One region of the Streptomyces sp. NPDC127117 genome, then DNA from elsewhere that is predicted to be linked to it. Evidence: riboswitches for the same ligand, from Rfam matches in the RefSeq annotation. Region 1 holds a riboswitch; each other region holds the start of a gene.

Region 1 (2,193 bases):
GAGGCCGTCTTCGCCCGCTCCGTCTCCGGGCACGCCGCCCTCCGTGATGCCTCACGCCACCTCGCCGGACCGACCGCCCGCAAGCTCGGTGAGGACGAGGCGGCGGCATTCGCCGACCAGGTCGAGCAGGCACTGTATGCCTCGAAGATCGTCGCCTATACCCAGGGCTTCCACGAGATCGCGGCCGGCAGCGAGCAATACGACTGGGACATCGACCTCGGGAAGGTCGCCGCGATCTGGCGCGGCGGATGCATCATCCGGGCCGCGTTCCTCGACAGGATCACCAGCGCCTACGAGGCTCAGCCCCGGATGCCGAGCCTCCTCTCCGACAAGAGCTTCGCCGAAGAGATCGCCGCCGCGCAGAACGACTGGCGCACCGTGATCGCCACCGCCACTGCCCAGGGCGTCCCCACCCCCGCCTTCGCCGCCACCCTCGCCTACTACGACTCCCTGCGCGCCGAGCGCCTCCCCGCCGCCCTCACCCAAGGCCAGCGCGACTACTTCGGCGCACACACCTACCACCGCACCGACCGCGACGGCACCTTCCACACCCTCTGGGGCGGCGACAAAACCGAAGTCGAAAGCTGACCCACACCCGCGGCTTCACTTCGGCCGCGGGAACAACGGGCGAGCCTGCGGGTCCGGGCAGCACCCCGTCCGCGGCGCGGGTCGTCGTCGCGGACATCGGCGTCCGGGGCCGCCGAAGGCCGGCAGCGCACGGGGCATGGCCTGCCGGAATAAGCGGTCTGACAGAATGAGTTCCGAAAACTCAGGCGACGCGCGTCAGGAAACCGGTGTGAATCCGGTACGGTCCCGCCACTGTGACCGGGCTGCGACAGCCCGGAAGCCAGATACTGGCCGCGCCGCCTTCTCGTACGACCCAGGGGACGAGGACATCCCCCGGAAAGGCTCGGCCATGCCCCCGATACGCCGTGTACCCCTCGCGCTCATACCACTGCTTCTGCTGCCGCTCACCGGCTGCGGAACCGACGGCGAGGGCAGGGCAGAGGCCGCACCGGCCGCCGACGGTTTCCCCTACACCGTCACCAACTGCGGTACGAGGACGACCTTCGACGCCCCGCCGGAGCGGGTCGTCACCATGAACCAGCACGTCACCGAGATCATGCTGGCCCTCGGGCTCCAGGACCGGCTTGCCGGGACCGCCTACCTGGACGACAGCATCCTGCCGGAGTACCGGTCCGCGTACGAAAAGACCAAGGTGCTCGCGAAGGAGTACCCCTCCAAGGAGGTGCTTCTCGGCGCCAACCCCGACTTCGTCTACGGCGGGTACAGCAGCGCCTTCGACAAGGCCAAGGGCCAGGACCGGGCGGGGCTCCAGAAGGACGGCATCAACACCCGGCTGAACATCGAGAACTGCACCAAGGGCAAGGTCGGCATCGATCAGCTCGCCACCGAGATCACCCAAGTCGCCAGGGTCTTCGGCGTACCGGAGCGCGGCAAGAAGCTGATCGCCGAGGAACGACAGAAGATCACGAAGGTCGAGACGGCGCTCAAGGGCTCCGCACATCCCTCGGTGTTCGTGTACGACTCCGGGGAAAGCTCCGCGTTCACGGCGGGCGGCAAGGGCGTCGGCAACGAGATCGTCCGGCTCGCCGGGGGCCGGAACGTCTTCGCGGACCTCGACGCCACCTTCGGCGACGTGTCCTGGGAACAGGTCATCAAGCGCAAGCCCGAGGTGGTCGTGATCTACGACTACGGAGGCACCACGGTCGAGGCCAAGAAGAAGCGGCTGCTGAACGACCCGGCACTCGCGGACGTGCCGGCGATCAAGAACGAGAAGTTCGCGGTACTCCCGCTGTCCTCGGCCGTGCTCGGTGTCCGGGTCGCCGACGCCGTACAGGACCTGGCCGGGCAGCTGCACCCCGGCACTCCGTGAGCGCGGGGTCCGCCCGCACCGGCCCGGAGTCCGTCCTCCGCTCGACCCCCGTCGTGATCGGCGCCCTCACGGTGCTGCTGCTCGCGGCGGCGGTGGCCGGTCTGGTGCTCGGCCCGGTACGGATTCCGCCGGGCGAGGTATTGAGGACGGTCCTGGGCGGTGAACGCTCCGGTGCGTTCCCGACGATCGTGTGGGAGGTACGGCTGCCCAGGGTGCTGCTCGGGGCCGTCGTCGGCGCCGGGCTGGCACTGTCGGGCGCGGTGCTCCAGGCGCTGGTGCGTAACCCGTTGGCCGAT
Region 2 (2,193 bases), on a different contig from region 1:
GGGCAGGATGCGGACGCTGCCGGGGCTGCGGGCCGCGCTTCCGGACCGGGAGATCGTGCCCGGTGAGCTGCTCGACCTGGCGGGGCGCAGGCTGCGGGCGATCTGGACGCCGGGGCATACGCCCGGGCATGTCTGCCTGCACCTGGAGGAGGAGCACCCGGGCAATCTGCCGGGGCGGGGACGGCTCTTCTCGGGGGACCATCTGCTGCCGGGGATCAGCCCGCACATCGGGCTGTACGAGGACCCGGACGACGCCACGGTCACCGACCCCCTCGGCGACTACCTCGACTCGCTGGAGCGGATCGGCAGGCTCGGGGCCGCCGAGGTGCTGCCCGCCCATCAGTACGCCTTCACCGATGCGGCGGGGCGCGTACGGGAGCTTCTCGGGCACCACGAGGAGCGGCTGACCGGGCTGCTCGGGCTGCTGGCGGAGCCACTGACGCCGTGGGAGCTGGCCGAGCGGATGGAGTGGAACCGGCCGTGGGAGCAGATCCCGCACGGCTCCCGGAACATAGCCGTCTCGGAGGCGGAGGCGCATCTGCGGCGGCTGGTGAAGCTCGGGCGCGCGGAGGCGGTGCCGGGGAGCGAGCCGGTGACGTACGTCGCGGTGTGAGTGGCAGGTGACGTACGTCGCGGTGTCAGTGACGAGTGGCATACGTCGCGGTGTCAGTGACAGGTGACCTACGTCGCGGTGTGAGGTGGCAGGTGATCTACGTCGCGGTGTCAGTGACGAGTGGCATGCGTCGCGGTGTGCGTGCCGTATGTCGCGGTGTGCGTGGTGGCGGGGTGTGTGGTGGCGGGGTGTGTGGTGGCGCGTACGTGAGTGGTGGCGCGTACCTCCCGGTGTGACCGGGGGCGCTTCTCCCGGCCCGGAACTCGGCCGGCGCCGCCCGGTAGAGTGTGCGGGTCGTCATCATGCCCGTTCAGGGGGAAGCCGGTGCGAATCCGGCACTGACCACGCAGCCGTGAACCGTCTTCGCAGGCGGTGAGTCGGAATGCCCTGTCCGCGGTCGTGACCGGCTCGCACCACCGGATCCCCCGGTGGTCGGCACCGTCGAGGTATACGGAGCCGGAGCCTGGTGCCTGAGCGTGCCTGTGCCCGGTTCACCCCGCAGGAGAGGCCCCGCCCGCCATGACCGTACGTCGCAGCGCAGCAACGCTCGCCGCCACCGCCGCCGTGCTCTGCGCGGCCGCTGCGCCGGTCGCGGTGGCAGCGCCGTCCCCGTCGCCCTCGCCGTCCGTCGCGCTGCCGTCCGGGCTGTACGGCACGAAGGACCCCACCTACGACGGTGTGTGGCGGCAGTCACTGGCCTTCCTCGCCCAACGGCTCGAAGGGGTCACCCCGGCCGCGAAGTCGGTGGACTGGCTGATCGGCCAGCAGTGCGCCGACGGCTCCTACGCCGCGTACCGGCCCGATGCCGCCAAGCCGTGCGACGCCAAGACGGTGCGGGACACCAATGCCACCGCGGCCGCCGCCCAGGCGCTGGTCGAGGTCGGCGGGCACCGCGAGACCGTGAACAACTCGGTGCGCTGGCTGAAGTCCGTACAGAACGAGGACGGCGGCTGGGGCTACACCGCGGGCGCGCCCAGTGACGCCAACTCCACCTCCCTGGTGATCGGCGCCCTCGCCCGTCAGGGGCAGCGGCTCGCCGACATCACGACCCCCGGCGGCAAGACCCCCTACGACCCGCTGCTCGCCCTCGCCATCCCATGCGGCGGCAAGGACGGCGGCGCCTTCGCCTACCAGCCCGACAAGAAGGGCGGGCTCGCCGCGAACGCGGACGCCACCGCGGCCGCCGTGCTCGGCACGATGGGCAAGGCCCTGGCCGTCGGGAACAACGCCGCGGGCAAGGCGCCCACCTGCCGGCCCGGTTCCGGACTCACTCCCGAGCAGGCCGCCCAGAACGGCGCCCACTACCTCACCGGCGCCCTCGCCGGCACCGGTCACCTGAACCTGGCGCCGATGCCCGGTGCCACCGACACCACCCCGCAGCCCGACTTCGGCAACACCGCGGACGCGGTCGTCGCGCTCTCCGCGTCCGGCCACCAGGACAAGGCGGCCTCAGCCGTCGACTGGCTGAAGAAGAACTCCACGGAGTGGGCCGGACAGAACGGCCCCGCCGCCTACGCCCAGCTGATCCTGGCCGCCCACGCGACCGGCAACAACGCCCGGGACTTCGGCGGCGTCGACCT
Region 3 (2,193 bases), on a different contig from region 1:
CTCACCGACCTCAAGCCGCCGCAGGGCTTCGCCGCCCAGACCAGCGCCGCGACGGTCATCCTGGCCTCCTCGCACCTCGGCTTCTCCCTCTCCACCACCCAGTCCTGCTCCGGCGCCGTGATGGGCGCGGGCCTCGGCCGGCAGGGCGGTGTGGTCCGCTGGTCCACCGCCACCCGGATGTTCGTCGCCTGGGGTCTGACCCTGCCGGCCGCCGGACTGGTCGGCGCGGGCGCGGAGCTCCTCACCAAGCAGGGCACCTGGGGTGTCGTCGTCGTCGCGGCGCTGCTGGTCGCGGGCTCCGGTGCGATCTGGCTGGTGTCGCGCCGCAAGCCGGTCGGCCACGACGATGTCGCGCCCCAGGACGGCGGGGTCGAGCCCGCGGGCGTCGTCACCGCGGCCATCGCCGCCGTCAGCCCGCCGCCCACCATGGCCGCGGCGCCGGCCCAGAACCTCACGACCACCATTCCGGCCCCGGCCGGAACCACCCAGGACCCGGCGCGACCCGCCACCGTCTGAGCCGGCCGACAGGCCGGCCGTCTAAGGAATCAGCATGAACATCGACTGGGCAGCCCTCGGCTCCGTATTCGGCGTCTCCCTCGTTGTCACCGTCGCGCTGGTGGGCCTCTTCACCCTGGGCATCGTCGGCCTCTCCAAGCAGCCGGAACCGGCGGCGCAGGGCGGCTCCGGCGGCTCGCTGCTGCTGGCCCGCGCCGGCGCGTACGTCTGCTTCGGGCTGTGCGCGGCGGCCGTCGCGTACGGGATCTATCTGATCGTCGCCTGAGAGCGACCCACAATCAGCGACCCACAATCAGGGGGCGGTCCGAGCCGCTCCCGCGCACGCTCCTCCGTCGGGCCGGACACCACAGGTGTCCGGCCCGATGTGGGTATCAGCACACTGCGCCGTCGCAGGTCAACGGCAGGTTGACGGGCGTTCGCGGGGCGTGGTGGACTGCCGGAGCCAATTACGGCGACAGCAGAGGAAGCCGGTGCGAATCCGGCGCGGTCCCGCCACTGTCACCGGGGAGCGGTCCCCCAACACCGGAAGTCACGGCTCGCGCGAGCGGGCTGGAAGGCCGGGGGAACCGCGGATCCGGAAGCCAGGAGACTCTCGTCGCCGGTCACGTCGAACCAGGGCGCGGACCCTGAGTGAGGACATATCGCCATGCCTGGCTGCCGTGCGTCCGCTGTTTCGGCGCTCTCGACGAGAGCCGCCTGTACGAAGGTCCGCCGAGGCGCGACGGCCGGCTGAACCGTGCGAGCCGACCGCATCTTCGCGTACGGCGCCACGGCCGGTCTGATCGGCGATCTGCTGCTCGGTGACCCCCGCAGGGGGCACCCGGTCGCCGCCTTCGGGCGGGCCGCGGCGGGCGTCGAGCGCCGGCTGTGGCGCGATCACCGCGGCTGGGGCGCGCTGCACACCCTGGTCTGCGCCGGAGGCGCCGCGGGCGGTGCCGCGCTGATCGGCCGTGCCGTGCGTCGCAGCCCCGCCGCCTCCGTGGCACTGACCGCCGCCGCCACCTGGTCCGTCGTCGGCGGCACGTCCCTGGGGCGTGAGGCGCGGGCCATCGGCGGCGCCCTGGCCGCCGGTGACATCGACCTGGCCCGCGAGCGGCTGCCGCATCTGTGCGGCCGCGACCCGCACTCCCTGGACGGGCCGCAGATCGCCCGCGCCGTGGTGGAGTCCGTGGCGGAGAACACCTCGGACGCCGTGGTCGGCGCGCTGGTGTGGGGTGCGCTGGCCGGGGTTCCCGGGCTGGCCGGATTCCGGGCCGCCAACACCCTGGACGCCATGGTCGGGCACCGCTCGCCCCGGCATCTGCGCTACGGCTGGGCCTCGGCCCGCCTCGACGACCTCGCCGGCTGGCCCGGCGCCCGGCTCACGGCCCTGCTGGCCGTCGCCGCCGGGGGGCGGCCGCGGGGAGCGGTCCACGCCTGGCGGGCCGATGCCGCCAAGCACCCGAGCCCCAACGCGGGCCCGGTGGAGGCGTCGTTCGCGGGCGCACTCGGCGTACGGCTCGGCGGAACCCTCGCGTACGGCGGCCGGATCGAGCACCGCCCGGTGCTCAACGGGGAGACGGGCCGGGCCGTGGAGACCGCGGACATCGAGCGCGCGGTGCGGCTGTCGCGCCGGGTGAGCGCGCTGGCGCTGGGCGTCTGCGTGGCGGGGCGGCTCGGCGCGGCCCTCGCCGCGCG
Region 4 (2,193 bases), on a different contig from region 1:
CCCTCCCAGTCGGTGCGCGATCCGGTGAGGCAGAGCGCCTGGAGGATGGGGACGTCGAGGCCGCTGAGGACGCCCGCGTCCCAGGACTCGTCGTCACCGCCCGCCGATGCCTCGGCCGGCCGGGTGCCGCCCGCGGCGAGGACGGTGGTCACGATCGCGTCGGCGGCGCGCAGCGCCTCGATCAGTTCGGGCTCGGGGGTGCGCAGCGAGGCGACGTACAGCGGCAGCGCGCGGGCGCCGGCGTCCTCGACGGCACGGCACAGGGCGTCCACGAACGCGGTGTTGCCGCTCATGTGGTGGGCGCGGTAGTAGAGCACGGCGACGACCGGGCCGTCGGTGCGGCGGGCGGTGCGCTCCAGCGGGCCCCAGGAGGGTGCCGGGGCGGGCGGTGCGAATCCGTGGCCGGTGAGCAGGACGGTGTCGGAGAGGAAGCGGGCAAGCTGGTCCAGGTTGGCGGGGCCGCCGTGGGCCAGGTAGGCGTGGGCCTCGGCGGCGATGCCGATGGGGACCGTGGAGGCGGCCATCAGCTGGGCGTCGGGGGCCTGTTCGCCGGTGAGGACGACGACGGGGCGCCCGGTGGCGAGGACTTGGTCGAGGCCGTCCTGCCAGGCGCGTACGCCACCGAGGAGCCGTACGACGACCAGGTCGACGCCGTCGAGGAGCTGCGGGAGGTCCTGGAGCGGGAGCCGGGAGGGGTTGGCGTAGCGGCAGGAGACCGGGCCGTCCGAGGCGCGGGCGCTGAGCAGGTCGGTGTCGGACGTCGACAGGAGCAGGATCATGCGGCGTCGGGCCTTCCTCGGGGTGTCCACGCCCCGGGCGGTGTCGGAATGGAGTCTCCCCTGCTCGACGGAGTCGAGGGCCGGGGAAGGGAGTTCCTGACTCGCCCGGCCGGGGCCGGGCTCACAGTGGCGGGACCGTGCCGGAATCTCACCGGACTTCCTCCCCTGTCGCCGTCTGTGGCGACGACGTGCCGGATGGCCCGTCACTAGGCATAGTAAGGGCCGGTCAACCGATGGAGGACATACGGTTCTGCTCGGATGGTCGGTATGCTCGCCGCCATGCCCCCACCTGCCACTTCGCCTTCGCTGCCCGAAGACGCGTCTGCCCGGGACCGCGGTGACGCCTGCCCCGGCACACTGCGGCTGCACCGGGCGGACGACGGCGCGCTGGCCCGTGTCCGGGTGCCCGGTGGTCTGCTGACCGCGGCGCAGGCGGATGCCCTGGGTGCGGTGGCGGAGGGACTGGGCGATGGTGAGTTGCATCTCACTTCGCGAGGCAATGTGCAGTTGCGCGGGCTGAGCCCCGACTGCGGTGGCGAACTGGCCGGCCGGCTGGGCGAGGCGGGACTGCTGCCCTCCGCCCGCCACGAGCGGATACGCAACATCGTGGCGTCGCCGCTCTCGGGGCTCGACGACAGCGGGGCGGCGGACGTCGGACCGTGGCTCCGGACGCTGGACTCGCTGCTGTGCGCGGGCGCGCGGACGGCCGGGCTCTCGGGCAGGTTCCTGTTCGTGCTCGACGACGGCCGTGGCGATGTGGACGCGCTGGGCGGCGATGTGACGCTGCTGGCGCAGGACGGCGGAGCGGCGCTGCTGCGGATCGGCACGGCCCGGACCGTGGTGCGGATACCCGGTGCGCAGGCGCCGCGGGCCGCCCTCCTGGCGGCGGAGATCTTCCTGGAGCGGGCGTCGGGCACCGGCGCCTGGCGGGTGTCGGACCTGCCCGGCGGCTCCGGCTCCCTTCTCGACGAGGTCGTACGGCGGTTGCGGGAGGAGGATCCCGGCACCGCCGCCACCGAGGACCGCGACTGCCCGCGCGGCTCGGACGGCCCCGCCCCCGGCGTGGTCACCGGTCCGCACGACGGGGCGGCGCTGTCCGTCGGAATCCCCCTGGGTCGGATCGACGGGGCGCAGTGGCGGTCGCTGACCGACACGGCCCGGCACCGGGGACGTGGTGAACTGCGGCTGACTCCGTGGCGCGGGGTCGTCGTACCGGGGGTGGAGCGGCGACGGGCGGCGGGGCTGCTGGACGAGCTGGGGGCCACCGGCCTCATCGTCGGACCCGACTCCCCCTGGACCGGGGTGGGTGCCTGTATCGGCCGCCCCGGCTGCGCGAAATCGCTCGCCGATGTGCGGGACCGGGCGGCGGCCGTGGTGGGGCCCGCGGGTCTGCTGCCGGTGTACTGGTCCGGGT

Evidence for each region. Region 1 has a riboswitch for cobalamin ahead of ACFVH0_RS25020 (ABC transporter substrate-binding protein). Riboswitches for the same ligand answer to the same signal wherever they lie in the genome.
Region 2: another riboswitch for cobalamin. It lies ahead of ACFVH0_RS04650 (prenyltransferase/squalene oxidase repeat-containing protein); the one in region 1 lies ahead of ACFVH0_RS25020 (ABC transporter substrate-binding protein).
Region 3: another riboswitch for cobalamin. It lies ahead of ACFVH0_RS23010 (cobalamin biosynthesis protein); the one in region 1 lies ahead of ACFVH0_RS25020 (ABC transporter substrate-binding protein).
Region 4: another riboswitch for cobalamin. It lies ahead of cobN (cobaltochelatase subunit CobN); the one in region 1 lies ahead of ACFVH0_RS25020 (ABC transporter substrate-binding protein).

The regions. Positions count from the first base shown of each region.
Region 1 covers NZ_JBHXTM010000030.1:28,306-30,498, reverse strand. Annotated here, with positions in the region: gene gndA (NADP-dependent phosphogluconate dehydrogenase) at 1-588, shown strand, start outside; cobalamin riboswitch at 755-878, shown strand; gene ACFVH0_RS25020 (ABC transporter substrate-binding protein) at 917-1,897, shown strand; gene ACFVH0_RS25015 (FecCD family ABC transporter permease) at 1,894-2,193, shown strand, end outside.
Region 2 covers NZ_JBHXTM010000003.1:251,277-253,469, reverse strand. Annotated here, with positions in the region: gene ACFVH0_RS04655 (MBL fold metallo-hydrolase) at 1-613, shown strand, start outside; cobalamin riboswitch at 888-1,023, shown strand; gene ACFVH0_RS04650 (prenyltransferase/squalene oxidase repeat-containing protein) at 1,133-2,193, shown strand, end outside.
Region 3 covers NZ_JBHXTM010000026.1:61,566-63,758, reverse strand. Annotated here, with positions in the region: gene ACFVH0_RS23020 (anion permease) at 1-516, shown strand, start outside; gene ACFVH0_RS23015 (hypothetical protein) at 551-781, shown strand; cobalamin riboswitch at 976-1,108, shown strand; gene ACFVH0_RS23010 (cobalamin biosynthesis protein) at 1,253-2,193, shown strand, end outside.
Region 4 covers NZ_JBHXTM010000013.1:147,067-149,259, forward strand. Annotated here, with positions in the region: gene cobN (cobaltochelatase subunit CobN) at 1-779, opposite strand, end outside; cobalamin riboswitch at 850-999, opposite strand; gene cobG (precorrin-3B synthase) at 1,047-2,193, shown strand, end outside.